One region of the Streptomyces sp. NPDC014889 genome, then DNA from elsewhere that is predicted to be linked to it. Evidence: predicted binding sites of a transcription regulator. Region 1 holds the regulator's gene; the other holds the start of a gene.

What was found. The regulator HspR, encoded in region 1, represses chaperone genes until heat shock. The targets are predictions, from matches to a motif close to TTGAGNNNNNNNNNCTCAA.
Region 2: dnaK (molecular chaperone DnaK) is a predicted target of HspR. The motif match lies at 3,374-3,392, and genes of this name have one in related genera.

What each region holds. Positions count from the first base shown of each region.
Region 1 is NZ_JBIBWH010000002.1:419,484-426,660, forward strand. Features, by position in the region: gene dnaK (molecular chaperone DnaK) at 1-1,163, shown strand, start outside; gene grpE (nucleotide exchange factor GrpE) at 1,160-1,843, shown strand; gene dnaJ (molecular chaperone DnaJ) at 1,883-3,058, shown strand; gene ACF09J_RS05110 (heat shock protein transcriptional repressor HspR) at 3,064-3,513, shown strand; gene ACF09J_RS05115 (sugar ABC transporter substrate-binding protein) at 3,785-4,894, shown strand; gene ACF09J_RS05120 (LuxR C-terminal-related transcriptional regulator) at 5,092-6,135, shown strand; gene ACF09J_RS05125 (helix-turn-helix transcriptional regulator) at 6,098-7,087, opposite strand; gene ACF09J_RS05130 (helix-turn-helix transcriptional regulator) at 7,107-7,177, opposite strand, start outside.
Region 2 is NZ_JBIBWH010000005.1:20,814-27,990, reverse strand. Features, by position in the region: gene ACF09J_RS11310 (helix-turn-helix domain-containing protein) at 1-575, shown strand, start outside; gene ACF09J_RS11305 (helix-turn-helix domain-containing protein) at 568-1,431, shown strand; gene dnaK (molecular chaperone DnaK) at 1,469-3,331, opposite strand; gene ACF09J_RS11295 (OsmC family protein) at 3,484-3,909, opposite strand; gene ACF09J_RS11290 (tetratricopeptide repeat protein) at 4,072-4,842, shown strand; gene ACF09J_RS11285 (VWA domain-containing protein) at 4,832-7,177, shown strand, end outside.

The DNA of each region.
Region 1 (7,177 bases):
TCCAGCGTCTGCGTGAGGCGGCGGAGAAGGCCAAGATCGAGCTGTCCTCGTCCACCGAGACCTCGATCAACCTGCCCTACATCACCGCGTCCGCCGAGGGCCCGCTGCACCTGGACGAGAAGCTCACCCGCGCCCAGTTCCAGCAGCTCACGGCCGACCTGCTGGAGCGCTGCAAGACGCCGTTCCACAACGTCATCAAGGACGCCGGCGTCTCCGTCAGCGACATCGACCACATCGTGCTCGTCGGTGGTTCCACCCGTATGCCCGCGGTCGCCGAGCTCGTCAAGGAGCTGACCGGCGGCAAGGAGGCCAACAAGGGCGTGAACCCGGACGAGGTCGTCGCCATCGGCGCCTCGCTCCAGGCCGGTGTCCTCAAGGGCGAGGTCAAGGACGTCCTGCTGCTCGACGTCACCCCGCTGTCCCTCGGCATCGAGACCAAGGGCGGCATCATGACCAAGCTGATCGAGCGCAACACCACGATCCCGACCAAGCGCTCGGAGATCTTCACCACGGCCGAGGACAACCAGCCGTCGGTGCAGATCCAGGTCTACCAGGGCGAGCGCGAGATCGCCGCGTACAACAAGAAGCTCGGCATGTTCGAGCTGACCGGTCTGCCGCCGGCGCCCCGCGGCGTCCCGCAGATCGAGGTGTCCTTCGACATCGACGCCAACGGCATCATGCACGTCACGGCGAAGGACCTCGGCACCGGCAAGGAGCAGAAGATGACCGTCACCGGCGGCTCCTCGCTCCCGAAGGACGAGGTCGACCGCATGCGCGAGGAGGCCGAGCGCTACGCGGAGGAGGACCACAGGCGCCGCGAGGCCGCCGAGGTCCGCAACCAGGGCGAGCAGCTCGTCTACCAGACCGAGAAGTTCCTCAAGGACAACGAGGACAAGGTCCCCGGCGAGATCAAGACCGAGGTGGAGTCCGCCGTCGCCGAGCTGAAGGAGACGCTCAAGGGCGAGGACACCGCCGCGATTCGTACGGCCACGGAGAAGGTCGCCGCCGTCTCCCAGAAGCTCGGCCAGGCCATGTACGCCGACGCCCAGGCCGCGCAGGCCGCGGGCGGTGCCGGTGACGCCGGTGCGGGCCAGGCCAGGGCCGACGACGACGTCGTGGACGCCGAGATCGTCGACGACGAGCGCAAGGACGGTGCGGCGTGACGGAGGAGACCCCCGGCTTCGAGGAGCATCAGCCGCAGCCTCCGCCTCAGTCCGACGCCGCCTCCGGCGCCTCGGAGGACGCCGCGCAGGCCGCCGCCCAGGACAAGGGCGCGGCCCCGGCCGGTGAAGCGGACCAGTCGGCCGCGCTGACGGCGCAGCTCGACCAGGTGCGCAAGGCGCTCGGCGAACGCACGGCGGACCTGCAACGGCTCCAGGCCGAGTACCAGAACTACCGGCGCCGCGTCGACCGGGACCGGATCGCGGTACGGGAGGTCGCTGTCGCGAACATCCTGTCCGAGCTCCTGCCCGTGCTCGACGACATCGGGCGCGCCCGCGACCACGGCGAACTGGTGGGCGGTTTCAAGTCCGTCGCCGAGTCGCTGGAGACCGTGGTGGCCAAGCTCGGGCTGCAGCAGTTCGGCAAGGAGGGCGAGTCCTTCGACCCGACGATCCACGAGGCCCTGATGCACTCCTACGCACCGGACGTCACGGAGACGACGTGCGTGGCGGTTCTGCAGCCCGGGTATCGGATCGGCGAGCGCACCATCCGCCCCGCGCGGGTGGCGGTGGCCGAGCCCCAGCCCGGCGCGCAGACGGTCAAGCCGGCCGAGGAGTCCGACGCGGCCCCGGCAGCCGAGCAGGGCGAGGACGAGGAGAACGGTGGCCCGGAGGAGGGCTGACGCGATAACGGACGACGCACGAGAGGAGGGACGTCGGGGATGAGCACCAAGGACTTCATCGAGAAGGACTACTACAAGGTCCTCGGCGTCCCCAAGGACGCCACCGAGGCCGAGATCAAGAAGGCGTACCGGAAGCTCGCCCGCGAGTTCCACCCGGACGCCAACAAGGGCAACGCCAAGGCCGAGGAGCGCTTCAAGGAGATCTCCGAGGCGAACGACGTGCTCGGCGACGCCAAGAAGCGCAAGGAGTACGACGAGGCCCGCGCCCTGTTCGGCAACGGCGGCTTCCGCCCCGGGCCGGGCGCCGGCGGCGGCTCCTTCAACTTCGACCTGGGCGACCTCTTCGGAGGCGCCCAGGGCGGCGGCGGGAGCGGCGGCTTCGGCGGCGGGATCGGTGACGTCTTCGGGGGCCTGTTCAACCGGGGCGGGGCGGGCACCACGCGCGCCCAGCCCCGGCGCGGCCAGGACATCGAGTCCGAGGTCACGCTGAGCTTCACGGAGGCCATCGAGGGCGCCACGGTGCCGCTGCGCATGTCCAGCCAGCAGCCGTGCAAGGCCTGTTCGGGCACCGGCGACAAGAACGGCACCCCGCGGGTGTGCCCGACCTGCGTCGGCACCGGGCAGGTGGCGCGCGGCTCCGGCGGCGGGTTCTCGCTGACGGACCCGTGCCCGGACTGCAAGGGCCGCGGGCTCATCGCGGAGAACCCCTGCGAGGTCTGCGTGGGCTCCGGGCGGGCCAAGTCGTCCCGCACGATGCAGGTCCGCATCCCGGCCGGGGTCAGCGACGGCCAGCGCATCCGGCTGCGCGGCAAGGGCGCCCCGGGCGAGCGCGGCGGACCCGCGGGCGACCTGTACGTGGTGGTGCACGTCGGGGAGCACCCGGTCTTCGGCCGGCGGGGCGACAACCTCACCGTCACCGTGCCGGTCACGTTCGCCGAGGCGGCCCTCGGCGGCGAGGTCCGCGTGCCCACCCTGGGCGGTCCGCCGGTGACGCTGAAGCTGCCCCCGGGCACTCCGAACGGGCGTACGATGCGGGCCCGCGGCAAGGGCGCGGTCCGCAAGGACGGCAGCCACGGGGACCTGCTGGTCACCGTGGAGGTGAGTGTCCCGAAGGACCTGTCGGGGAAGGCTCGTGACGCGCTGCAGGCGTATCGCGAGGCCTCCGCGGGCGAGGACCCGCGGGCCGAGCTGTTCGAGGCCGCGAAGGGAGCATGAGTGAGATGGACGGCCGCCGCCGCAACCCGTACGAACTGACGGAAGACACACCGGTGTACGTCATCTCGGTGGCCGCCCAGCTGTCCGGACTGCACCCGCAGACACTCCGTCAGTACGACCGGCTGGGCCTGGTGTCCCCCGACCGCACCGCCGGGCGCGGGCGCCGCTACTCGGCCCGCGACATCGAACTGCTCCGCCAGGTGCAGCAGTTGTCGCAGGACGAGGGCATCAACCTGGCTGGAATCAAGCGCATCATCGAACTGGAGAACCAAGTCGCGGCGCTCCAGTCCCGGATCGCGGAGCTCCAGGCGGCGCTGGACGGCGCGGCGGCCGCGATGCGGCAGCGCGAGGCGGCCGTCCACGCCTCCTACCGCCGGGACCTGGTCCCGTATCAGGAGGTCCAGCAGAGCAGCGCGCTGGTGGTGTGGCGGCCGAAGCGGCAGCAGCCGGACTGACACGCACTCGGTCATGAACGACGACGAGGGGCCGGGAGGCCGTACAGCCTCCCGGCCCCTCGTCGTGTCTTTCGCGTGCGCGCCCGTAAAGGGAGTTTGGAGATGATTCCGCAAGGCTCCGCGAAGTCTTCACCATCGCAGCGGAGCGTTACGTTGCCATCTCGTTAAGTGGTTCCGCTTGACGCCGATGGGCGCCTCCGCGTTGGCTTTTCAGTCACCTGGGTCGCAATGCTGCGCCCTCGTCCGGAAGGCACCAGAAGTGAGCACCTTGATGCGTCGTATCGCCATAGCCGTGGCCGCGCCCACACTGACCTTCTCGCTCGCCGCCTGCGGGGCGCTCGACGGGTCGGGGAGCGTTGGTGACGCGAGCCCGACCAAGGGCAACGACCTGACGGTGGGCCTGCTGCTGCCGGAGACGGACAACACCCGGTACGAGAAGTTCGACTACCCCATCATCAAGGAGAAGGTCGCCGAGCTGACCGGGAAGCAGGGCAAGGTCGAGTACGCCAACGCGGAGGCGGACGCGAGCCGGCAGGCCGGCCAGATGCAGCGGATGATCGACAACAAGGTCGACGTCATCCTGCTCGACGCCGTCGACTCGCACGCCATCGCCGACACGGTGCAGAAGGCCAAGGACGCGGGCATCCCGGTCATCGCCTACGACCGGCTCTCCGAGGGCCCGATCGACGCGTACATCTCCTTCGACAACGAACTGGTGGGGGAGGTGCAGGGCCGCTCCCTGATCGAGGCGCTGGGTTCCAAGGCCGGCCCATCCGACAAGATCGTCATGATGAACGGCTCGCCCACCGACCCGAACGCCAAGCAGTTCAAGGAGGGCGCGCTCTCCCAGCTCAGCGGGAAGGTCACGATCGCCAAGTCCTACGACACCAAGGACTGGAAGGCGGAGAACGCCCAGGCGAACATGGCGCAGGCACTCGCCCAGCTCGGCAAGGACAACATCGCGGCCGTCTACTCCGCCAACGACGGCATGGCGGCGGGCGTCATCAAGGCCTACAAGGACGAGGGCTTCACCGACCTGCCGGTCATCACCGGCCAGGACGCCGAACTCGACGCCGTGCAGCGGATCGTGACCGGCGAGCAGTACATGAGCGTGTACAAGTCCTACCCGACGGAGGCCGAGACGGCCGCCCAGATGGCGGTCGCCAAGGTCCAGGGCAAGGACATCCAGTTCGACTCCCTCACCCGGGACCGGGTCAGCAGCCCCACCCACAAGAACATTCCGGCCCAGTTGGTCTCCGTGGTGGCCCTGACCCAGAAGAACATCAAGGGCACGGTCGTCACCGACAAGATCTACAAGGTGGACGACATCTGCACCCCGAAGTACCTGGCGTCCTGCAGGGCGATCGGCCTCGTGAAGTAACTGCCGGGCGGGCCCGGCCCGTTCGGGTGCGACAGCAGCCGCGGCCCCGCCGCGATCCGCCGAAAACAGGCCCGGTACACACCGGTCGAAACCGCTGGTTTTCGAGGATCGCGCGGGGAAGAGCCGTGTTGCACAGCCGGTACGCTCCGCGCATAGTTGCGCTGCGGAAGACGCGGAGACCGGGGGTGTGATGGGGCATGACCGGGCACGGGACGGAGGAGCATCCACACGGTGCCGACCGACTGTGCGAGGCCGGAGAGCACGTGTACGCCCGGGCCGTACGGCGGGGCAGGGTCCCGCGCCGGCTCGCCGAACCGGTGCCCTGCCTGCTCGAACTCGCCCTGCTGCACCCTGACCCCGACGACATGGGCTTCCTGGTGCCGACCGCGCCGCAGGAGGTCATGACCCGGCTGCTGCGCGGGATGTACGACGAGATCAGTGAGAGCCACCGGCGGGTGGGCTCGGTGGTGGCCGCCGTCGAGCGGTACGGCGGGCTCGGCCGCCGGGCGCGGGTACCCTCCGCGGCCGTGGAGGGCACGGCGATCCGGGTCCTGGACGGCCTGTCCCGGATCCAGGCGGCCATGGACGAGGCGACCGAGGCGTGCACCACCGAGGTGCTGACCGTCCAGCCGGGCGGCATCCGTCGCGAGCACGAGCTGTCCGAGGGGCTGCACCGGGCGCTGGCGCTGCGCGGGCGCGGGGTGCGCATGCGGGACCTGTACACGCATGTGGCCCGGCACGGCCAGGGGCTGCTCAACTACCTGGAATTGATGGGCGACGCGGTCGAGGCGCGCACGCTGGACGAGGTGATCGACCGGCTGATCCTCTTCGACCGCACGGTCGCCTTCGTGCCCGCGAACGCCGACTGCACGATGGCGCTGGAACTGCGCCATCCCGCGCTGGTGGGGTACCTGGGAACGGTCTTCGACCGGTTCTGGCGGCTGGCGATCCCGCTGACCGCTCCGCTGCCCGACACGGGCATCGAGGGCATCTCCCACCGCGAGCGGTCCATCGCGGCGCTGCTGGCCGAGGGCCACCAGGACGCGGTGATCGCCGAGCGGCTGGGCATCAGCGTCCGCACCTGCCGGGCCCACATCGCCCGGCTGTCGGAGACGCTGGGCGCCGCCAGTCGTACGCAGTTGGGCGTGAAGATCGCCCAGGCGGGGCTCGACGGGCCGCCGCGCACCGCCGCCGTGGGGCCGTTCACGGTTCCGGGTCAAGAAGTCCCGACTGTCCGATGAGGTAGCCCAACTGGGCGCGGCTGCCGCTGCCGAGAGTGGCGGCGAGCTTGGCGATGTGCTCACGGGCGGTGCGTACGTTCATGCCGAGGCGGTCGGCGATGACGGCGTCGGTGTGCCCTTCGACGAGGAGGGCGGCGATGGCGCGCTGGCGGCGGGTGACGCCTCCGGGCGACGGCTGATGGACTATCAGCGGGTACATGGGCGTGGCCAGGCGCCAGAAACGGTCGAAGGCGGTGGCGAAGTAGCCGACCAGGGCGGGGTGGCGGACCGCGAGAGCGAGAGTGCCGTCCGCGTTGGCGGGGACGAAGGCGACTCTGCGGTCGACGACGATGAGCCGGTCGGTGACTTCGTCGAGGGAGCGGGCTTGGACATCACCGGTGAGTTGCTCGTGGTAGGCGGGTATCGCGGGGACATGGCGCAGAGTGTGCTGATAGAGGGTACGAATACGCCCGCCGCGGTCCAGCAGCGCCTGATCGCGGTCCAGCGCCACTCCGTGTGCCGCCTCGCCCCTGCGGCCGAGGAGACCGGAGTGCGGCTGTACGCACAGGACTTCCTCGCTCGCCTCGGCCATGGCCTCGGTGATGGCCTGGTTGATCCGCGCGGTACCGCTGAGGATCACGAGCGCCGAGGTGTCCGGCTCCCCGGTGCGCCGGCCGTCGATGCGCATCAGCGGCTCGAAGGTCCGGGCCAGCCGGTCCTCGCGCCGTCGCTCCTCCGCGATGCGCTCCTCGGCGGCGCGCAGTAGTCGGTGGAGGGCGGCGGCGGGCGCCACGGGCTCCAGCCGACCGAGATCCTCGACCGCCGGGTGCAGCAGACCGAAGTCGATGAGGCAGGGGGCCTCGTCCGCCTCCCCCGCACGCACCCATCCGCTCCGCAGGGCGCGTTCGTACACCTCCGCGCCCGCCGGGCACAGGTCCTCCGGGCCGTGCTCCGGATGACGTGTCGGGCCCACCCCGGTCCTCCCTGTGGCTTCAGTGCTTCTGCTGCAGAATCCCCGACTGGGCAATCAGATAACCGAGCTGGGCGCGGCTGCCGCTGCCGA
Region 2 (7,177 bases), on a different contig from region 1:
TGGACGACCCGGCGCTCGGCCCGCTGCGCGAGGGCCTGGAGCGGCTGATCCGGGGGTACGAGCCGTATCCGGCGCTGGTGGTCGACGCGACGTACGACGTGGTGAGCGCGAACCGGGGCATCGCGATGTTCCTCGAGGGTGTCCCGGAGCGGCTGCTCGCCGCGCCGCTGAACGCGATGCGGCTGACCTTGCACCCGGAGGGTCTGGCGCCACGCATCCGCAATCTGCGCGAGTGGCGCGGGCATCTGCTCGCCCAGATGGAGCGGCAGCTCGCGCTGCACCGCTCGGCCCCGCTTCTGGAGCTCTACGAGGAGGTGGCGGCCTACCCGGTGCCGCGCGGCGCGCGGGAGGCGGACCGGCCGGCCGGGCAGGTGCCGTACTTCGCGCTGCCGATGCGGATCGAGCACGACGGGCGGGTGCTGTCGTTCGTCTCCTCCATCTCCACCTTCAACACACCGATGGACGTGACGGTGGCGGAACTGGCGATCGAGACGTTCCTGCCCGCCGATCCGGCCACCGTCGAGTACCTTCGCTCGTCGTGGGCGGGAGAGAGCCGGGAGGCGGGGCGTGAGTGAGCGGCGGGCCGCGCCCACCGTGGGCCAGGTGGTGCTCGGCCGAAGACTCCAGGAACTGCGGGAGAAGGCCGGACTGGGACGCGAGGAGGCGGCGCGCGTCCTGCGGGTGGCGCCCGCGACCGTGCGGCGGATGGAGACGGCCGAGGTCGCGCTGAAGATCCCGTACGTGCAGATACTGCTGACCGCCTACGGGGTGGGCGACGAGGCGGCGGCCGCGTTCGTCGCGCTGGCCGAGGAGGCCAACGCGCCGGGCTGGTGGCAGCGGTTCCACGACGTGCTGCCGGAGTGGTTCAGCCTGTATGTGAGCCTGGAGGGCGCCGCCCGGCTGATCCGCTGCTACGAGCCGCACTTCGTGCCGGGGCTGCTCCAGACGGAGGGCTACGCGCGTGCGGTGCTGGAGGCGGGGACGGTCGGTCAGCGCAGACCGGATTCGGTCGAGCGGCACGTGTCGCTGCGGATGGCCCGGCAGCAGTTGCTGGAGCGGGCCGATCCGCCGCACCTGTGGGTGATCGTCGACGAGACGGTGCTGCGGCGGCCGGTGAGCGACCGCCCCGAGGTGATGCGCGACCAGCTCGACAAGCTGCTCCTGTACACCGAGCGGGACCGGGTGACGGTGCAGGTCGCCGAGTTCGCGCGGGGCCCGCACGCGGGGACGTACGCCCCGTTCTCGCTGTTCCGCTTCGCCGAGCCGGAGCTGCCCGACCTGGTCTACACCGAGTACCTGACCGGCGCCCTCTACCTGGACTCCCGCGCGGAGATCTCCGCGCACCTGGAGGTCCTGGACCGTATGACGGCCGCCGCCGCCACCGCCGAGCAGACCCGCGAGCTGCTGCGGAAGTACCGCGAGAACCTGTGAGCCCGCCCGGCGGCCGACCTGACGCGAACGGAAGACGCTAGGCGGCACCGCCCTTCGTGTCGCGTTCGTCGTCGACGATCTCCGCGTCCACCACCGTGTCCTCGTCGGACGGCGCCGTCTGCTGTTCGGTGCCCTGCGTGCCGCTCTGCTGGGCCTGGGCGTACATCGCCTGGCCCATCCGCTGGCTGACCGAGGCCAGTTTGTCGATGGCCGTGCGCAGCGCGGGGGTCTCCGCCTGCTGCTCCAGAAGCGCCTTCACCTCGGCGGCCGCGGCCTCGACCTCCGATTTGGTGTCGGCGGGGACGCGGTCGCCGTTGTCGCGGAGGAAGTTCTCTGTCTGGTAGACGAGCTGCTCGGCCTGGTTGCGGGTCTCGGCGGTCTCCCGGCGCTTGCGGTCCTCCTCGGCGTACTGCTCGGCCTCCCGCATCATGCGGTCGATGTCGTCCTTGGGCAGCGCCGAGCCGCCGGTCACGGTCATCTTCTGCTCGCGGCCGGTGGCGAGGTCCTTGGCCGAGACGTGCATGATCCCGTTGGCGTCGATGTCGAAGGCGACCTCGATCTGCGGCACCCCGCGCGGGGCGGGCGGCAGGCCCGTGAGGTCGAAGACGCCGAGCTTCTTGTTGTACACGGCGATCTCACGTTCGCCCTGGTAGACCTGGATGCCGACCGAGGGCTGGTTGTCGGTGGCAGTGGTGAAGATCTCCGAACGCCGGGTCGGGATCGTGGTGTTGCGCTCGATGAGCTTGGTCATGATGCCGCCCTTGGTCTCGATGCCGAGGGACAGCGGGGTGACGTCGAGGAGCAGGACGTCCTTGACGTCGCCGCGGATCACGCCCGCCTGGAGGGCGGCGCCCACGGCCACCACCTCGTCGGGGTTGACCCCCTTGTGCGGGTCCTTGCCGGTCAGCTCCCGCACCAGGTCGGTCACGGCCGGCATCCGGGTGGAGCCGCCGACGAGGATCACGTGGTCGACGGCCGAGAGCTTGATGCCCGCGTCCTTGACGGCCTGGTGGAAGGGTGTGCGGCAGCGGTCCAGCAGATCGGCGGTGAGTTCCTGGAACTGGGCCCGGGTCAGCTTCTCGTCCATGTGCAGCGGGCCCTCGGCGGAGGCCGTGATGTAGGGCAGGTTGATCGTCGTCTCGGTGGACGACGACAGCTCGATCTTGGCCTTCTCGGCAGCCTCGCGCAGCCGCTGCACGGCCATCTTGTCGTTGCCGAGGTCGACGCCGTACTGGCCCTTGAACCGCTTGACCAGGTGCTCGACGACCCGCTGGTCCCAGTCGTCGCCGCCGAGGTGGGTGTCGCCGTTGGTGGCCTTGACCTCGATGACACCGTCGCCGATCTCCAGCAGGGAGACGTCGAAGGTGCCGCCGCCGAGGTCGAAGACGAGCACGGTCTGCTCCTCGCCACGGTCCAGGCCGTAGGCGAGCGCGGCGGCCGTCGGCTCGTTGATGATCCTGAGGACCTTCAGGCCGGCGATCTCCCCGGCCTCCTTGGTCGCCTGCCGCTGGGTGTCGTCGAAGTACGCGGGCACGGTGATCACCGCGTCCGTGACGTCCTCGCCGAGGTAGGACTCCGCGTCCCGCTTCAGCTTCTGCAGGACGCGCGCGGACAGCTCCTGCGCCCGGAACCGGGTGCCGTCGACGGACCCCTTGTCCGGGAAGCGCCAGTTCGCGTCGCCCATGTGCCGCTTGACCGAGCGTGCGGTGCGCTCCACGTTCGTCACCGCCTGCCGCTTGGCCACCTCGCCGACGAGCACCTCGCCGTTCTTGGCGAACGCCACGACCGACGGCGTGGTGCGCGCGCCCTCGGCGTTGGCGACGACGGTGGGCTCACCGCCTTCCAGCAGCGCCACCACCGAGTTCGTCGTCCCGAGATCGATCCCGACCGCACGTGCCATCTTCGTCCCCTTCCGGGCGCCTCCTGCTCTCCAGCACAAAACTTGAGTGCGCCGTTGTCAATGCCGCGTACCCGCCGCGTGCCGCTCTACCCGGGAACAGCGATGCCGCGCCCCGGACGAGGGGCGCGGCATCGTCGGACGTGCGTCTCGCGTCAGGCGAGCTTGGCGTCCAGGGTGATCGTCGTACCGGTCAGGGCCTGGCTGACCGGGCAGTTCTTCTTGGCCTCCTCGGCGGCGGCGACGAACGCGTCGTTGTCGATGCCGGGGACCGTGCCCTCGACGGTGAGGTGGATGCCCGTGATGCCCTCGCCCGGCTGGAAGGTGACGTCGGCCTTCGTCCGCACGGTGGTGGGCGGGGTGCCGGCGCCGGCCAGGCCGTGCGACAGCGCCATGGAGAAGCAGCTGGAGTGGGCGGCTGCGATCAGCTCCTCGGGGCTGGTCTTGCCGTTCGCCTGCTCGGCGCGCGACGGCCACGACACGGGCTGCTGGCCGATGCCGGAGGAGTCGAAGGTGACGACGCCGTTGCCCTCGAGCAGGTTGCCTTCCCAGACGGTGTGAGCGGTGCGCGTGGTTGCCACGGTGGTTCCATACCTTTCGCCTTGGTTCCCGCTGCCGGGGTTCCGTAACCGCCATCCGATCACATCCACGCCGCACGCATCCACCGAACCGGGCCGCGACCTGCCGGGGAAGCTGCGCGAATCGCCTGCCGGACGCCGGGGGGAGGCCCTACAGTCCGTTCCATGGTCGAACTCTTCCAAGTCCTCGGGGGAATCGCGGGATTTGGCGGGGTCGCTCTCGGTGTCCTCTATCTGCTCTACCGGGACCTCGTGCGCGACATCATCCGCAGGCGGATGTTCCGGACGCTCACGTCGGCGCAGGCGACCGCCCTGTTCGGGGCCGTGGTCGTGCTGGCCTTCGTCGTGGCGATCCTGGGGATCTTCGCCACCCTCGCCGAAAGCAAGGGGATACGGCAGTTCCTGGTCCTCGTGGGCATGCTGCTGCTGTTCCTGCTGGCCGTGCTGTTCATCGCGGTGCGCGTGGTCACCGGCCCGGCGGCCCGCGCGGGGGCGGGCGGCGCGGAGCGCAGGCTCACGGCGGTGCGCCGGCACGTCGAGAGCGGGGAGGCCGACCAGGCGGAGCGCGCCCTGGAGGCGTCCCGGCCGGACCGCGAGTCGCCCGGGTTCTGGTACTGGAAGGCCAGGATCGCGCTGGTCAGGTCCAACCTCGACGTGGCGTACGGCTATGTCGAGGAGGCGCTGAGGCTGGACGGCCGGGATCCGTACAGCATCGCCCTGAAGATAGAGCTGCTCCTGCTGGCGGGCGACTCCGAGCGGCGCGACCGGGCCGCGCGGCTGTCGGTGGAGAGCACCGGTCTGAGCGGCGAGCTCGACACCTGGCTGCGCCGGTTGCGGGCCGAGGGAATGTTCGGCGGTGGGGTGCGCACACGCACGGAACTGGAGGCGCGGTGCCCGCTTCCCACCCGTACCACGGAGGATGTCCATGCGGAGTGAGCGGAGCGGGCCCGGGGAGGAGCGGGAGGCGGTCGTCTTCCTTCCTCCGGCCGCCGTCGCGGGCGGGGGTGCGGACGGCGGGTCGTCCGGCGGACCGGAGGATCCGCTGCGGGAGGCGCTGTACGCGGCGGACGCTGCGGGTCTGCTCCCGGTGCGTCCCGTGGCCCGCACGGCGGAGGAGGCCGACGCGCTGCTCGCCCGGCATCCGGACGCGGTGCTCCTGATTCACCCGGGCGTTGGGATCCCGAACGGCCCGCTTCCCACGCCGGGCGGAGCGCTGTGGTACCTCCTGCGCCACGGAGCCGGACTGCGGCTGTGCGAGCCGGCGGCCGTGGCCTCGCGTCCGGAGGGGGCCTCTCCCGTGCCCCGGGGCTATGGGAACCGCCTGGCGCTGCTGGTGGTGGAGCTGCCCCGGGAGGGTGCCTCGGCCGCGTCCGGACAGGCGGTACACGTCGAGCGCGCTCCGCTGTGCCGGGACTTCGCGGCCCGCATCGGCCTGCCGGCCGGGCCGGTGCTCGCGGAGTACGCCGAGGACTGGGTGGCGGAGCTGCGGTGGGCCTCGGACCGGCTCCAGTCGCCGACGGCGGTCGTGCACCCCGGGATCACGCCGCCCACCCCGGACAGCCCGGACGCCCTGCTGTGGGAATGGCTGCGAGCGGGCCGGGAGATCCGGTCGGCGTGCGCCCCGCCCATGGATCGGTTGCTCCAGCGGCGGACGGGGACGGTGTCCCAGGGCCAGCCGGGCAACATCGGCTTGGGCCGTCTGAGTGGTCCGCCTGCGGGTGAGGACGAGGAACCTTTCCTCGTCCACTCGGACAGCCGGTGGTACGACTCGCTCGACGTGCACGCTCGGGCGACGGAGTCCCCCGGGCGGGTCGGGTCACCGCCCCCCGACCGCGGGGACCACGATGCCCCCGCGCAGCGCAGCGTCATCAGCCGTGGCCCCCAGCCGCCCCTGTTCCGCCGCACCGGCCGGCCCCTCCCCCACGACGGGCTCTTCATCCGCCGCAACAGCGCCTTCGGCACCCGTTCGCCCCTCGGCGTGCGGGATCTCATCGAGCAGGGCGTGATCGTCGGGCAGGAGCAGATCCGGTTCGACGACTTCGTGGCGGCCCGCACCGAGCAGGTGCCCGGCCCCCCGCCCGGCCGGGCCGTCGGCGTCAGCCACGGTCTCGCGGCCGCGCAGGGCGAGTTCAGGGCCGACGAGACGACCACCCACTTCCTGGAGATCACCCTCAAGGCGGGCGAGGCGCACCCCGGGGACGCGCCCGCCGAGCCCCTGCCCGTGAACTTCGTCCTCGTCGTGGACACCAGCGGCTCGATGCACGGCGAGAAGCTCGACTGCGTCAAGGAGGCCCTTCAGCTCCTCTACGACCGGCTGCGCCCGTCGGACTGCCTGGGCGTGATCACCTTCGACCACCACGTCCGCACGGTGCTGCCCGCCACCGCCAAGCGGGAGCTGCCGCGCGAGCACTTCGCCCGGGTGGTGGCCGGGCTGAGGGCCGACGGCGGCACGGACCTCAACCTCGGTGTGCAGTACGGCATCGACGAGATCGGCCGGAACGCGCTCGGCGGGCGCACGGTCAACTGCCTGTACCTCTTCTCCGACGGCGACCCGACCTCCGGCGAACGGGACTGGGTCAGGATCCGTACGAACATCGCGGCCAAGCTGCGCGGCGACCTCACCGTGTCGTGCTTCGGCTTCGGCTCCGACGCCCGGATGCCCGAGCTGGCGGCGCTGGCCGGACTGGCCGGCGGCCACTCGACGTTCGTCACCCGGCCCGAGCAGGTGGGCACGGACCTGCTGGCGGACCTGGAACGGCGCGACCATCTGGCCGCCATCGACATCCAGCTGCGCCTCGACATCGCCCCGGACGTGGAGATCCGGCACCTGTACGGGCACGACCTGGTGACCGATCCGCGCGCCCGGGCGGCGGTGCTGCGGGAGGCGGTCCAGGCGGCCGAGCGCGCCCGGCGGGACTACGGCGCCGAGGCCCTCCCGGACCTCGTCACGGAGGAGACCGGCATCCGGATCTTCGCGCCCGACCTGGCGTTCGGGGAGACGTACTGGATCGTCCTCGAACTGACGGTGCCGCCGGGCCGCGCGCCGCATCCGCTGGGCACCGGGGCCGTGCAGTACGTCGACACCGTCGCCCGCGAGGGGCACCGGCACGAACTCGACCTGGCGACGGGCCTCACCCTCGCCGAGGAGACCGTCACCGTGCACGCGATGGGCCTGTGGACCAGTGAGGTCACCTTCCACGCGCTGGACGACCTGTACGACCGCGACCGGGACACCGCGACGAAACGGCTGCGCCAGCACATCGAGGTGCTC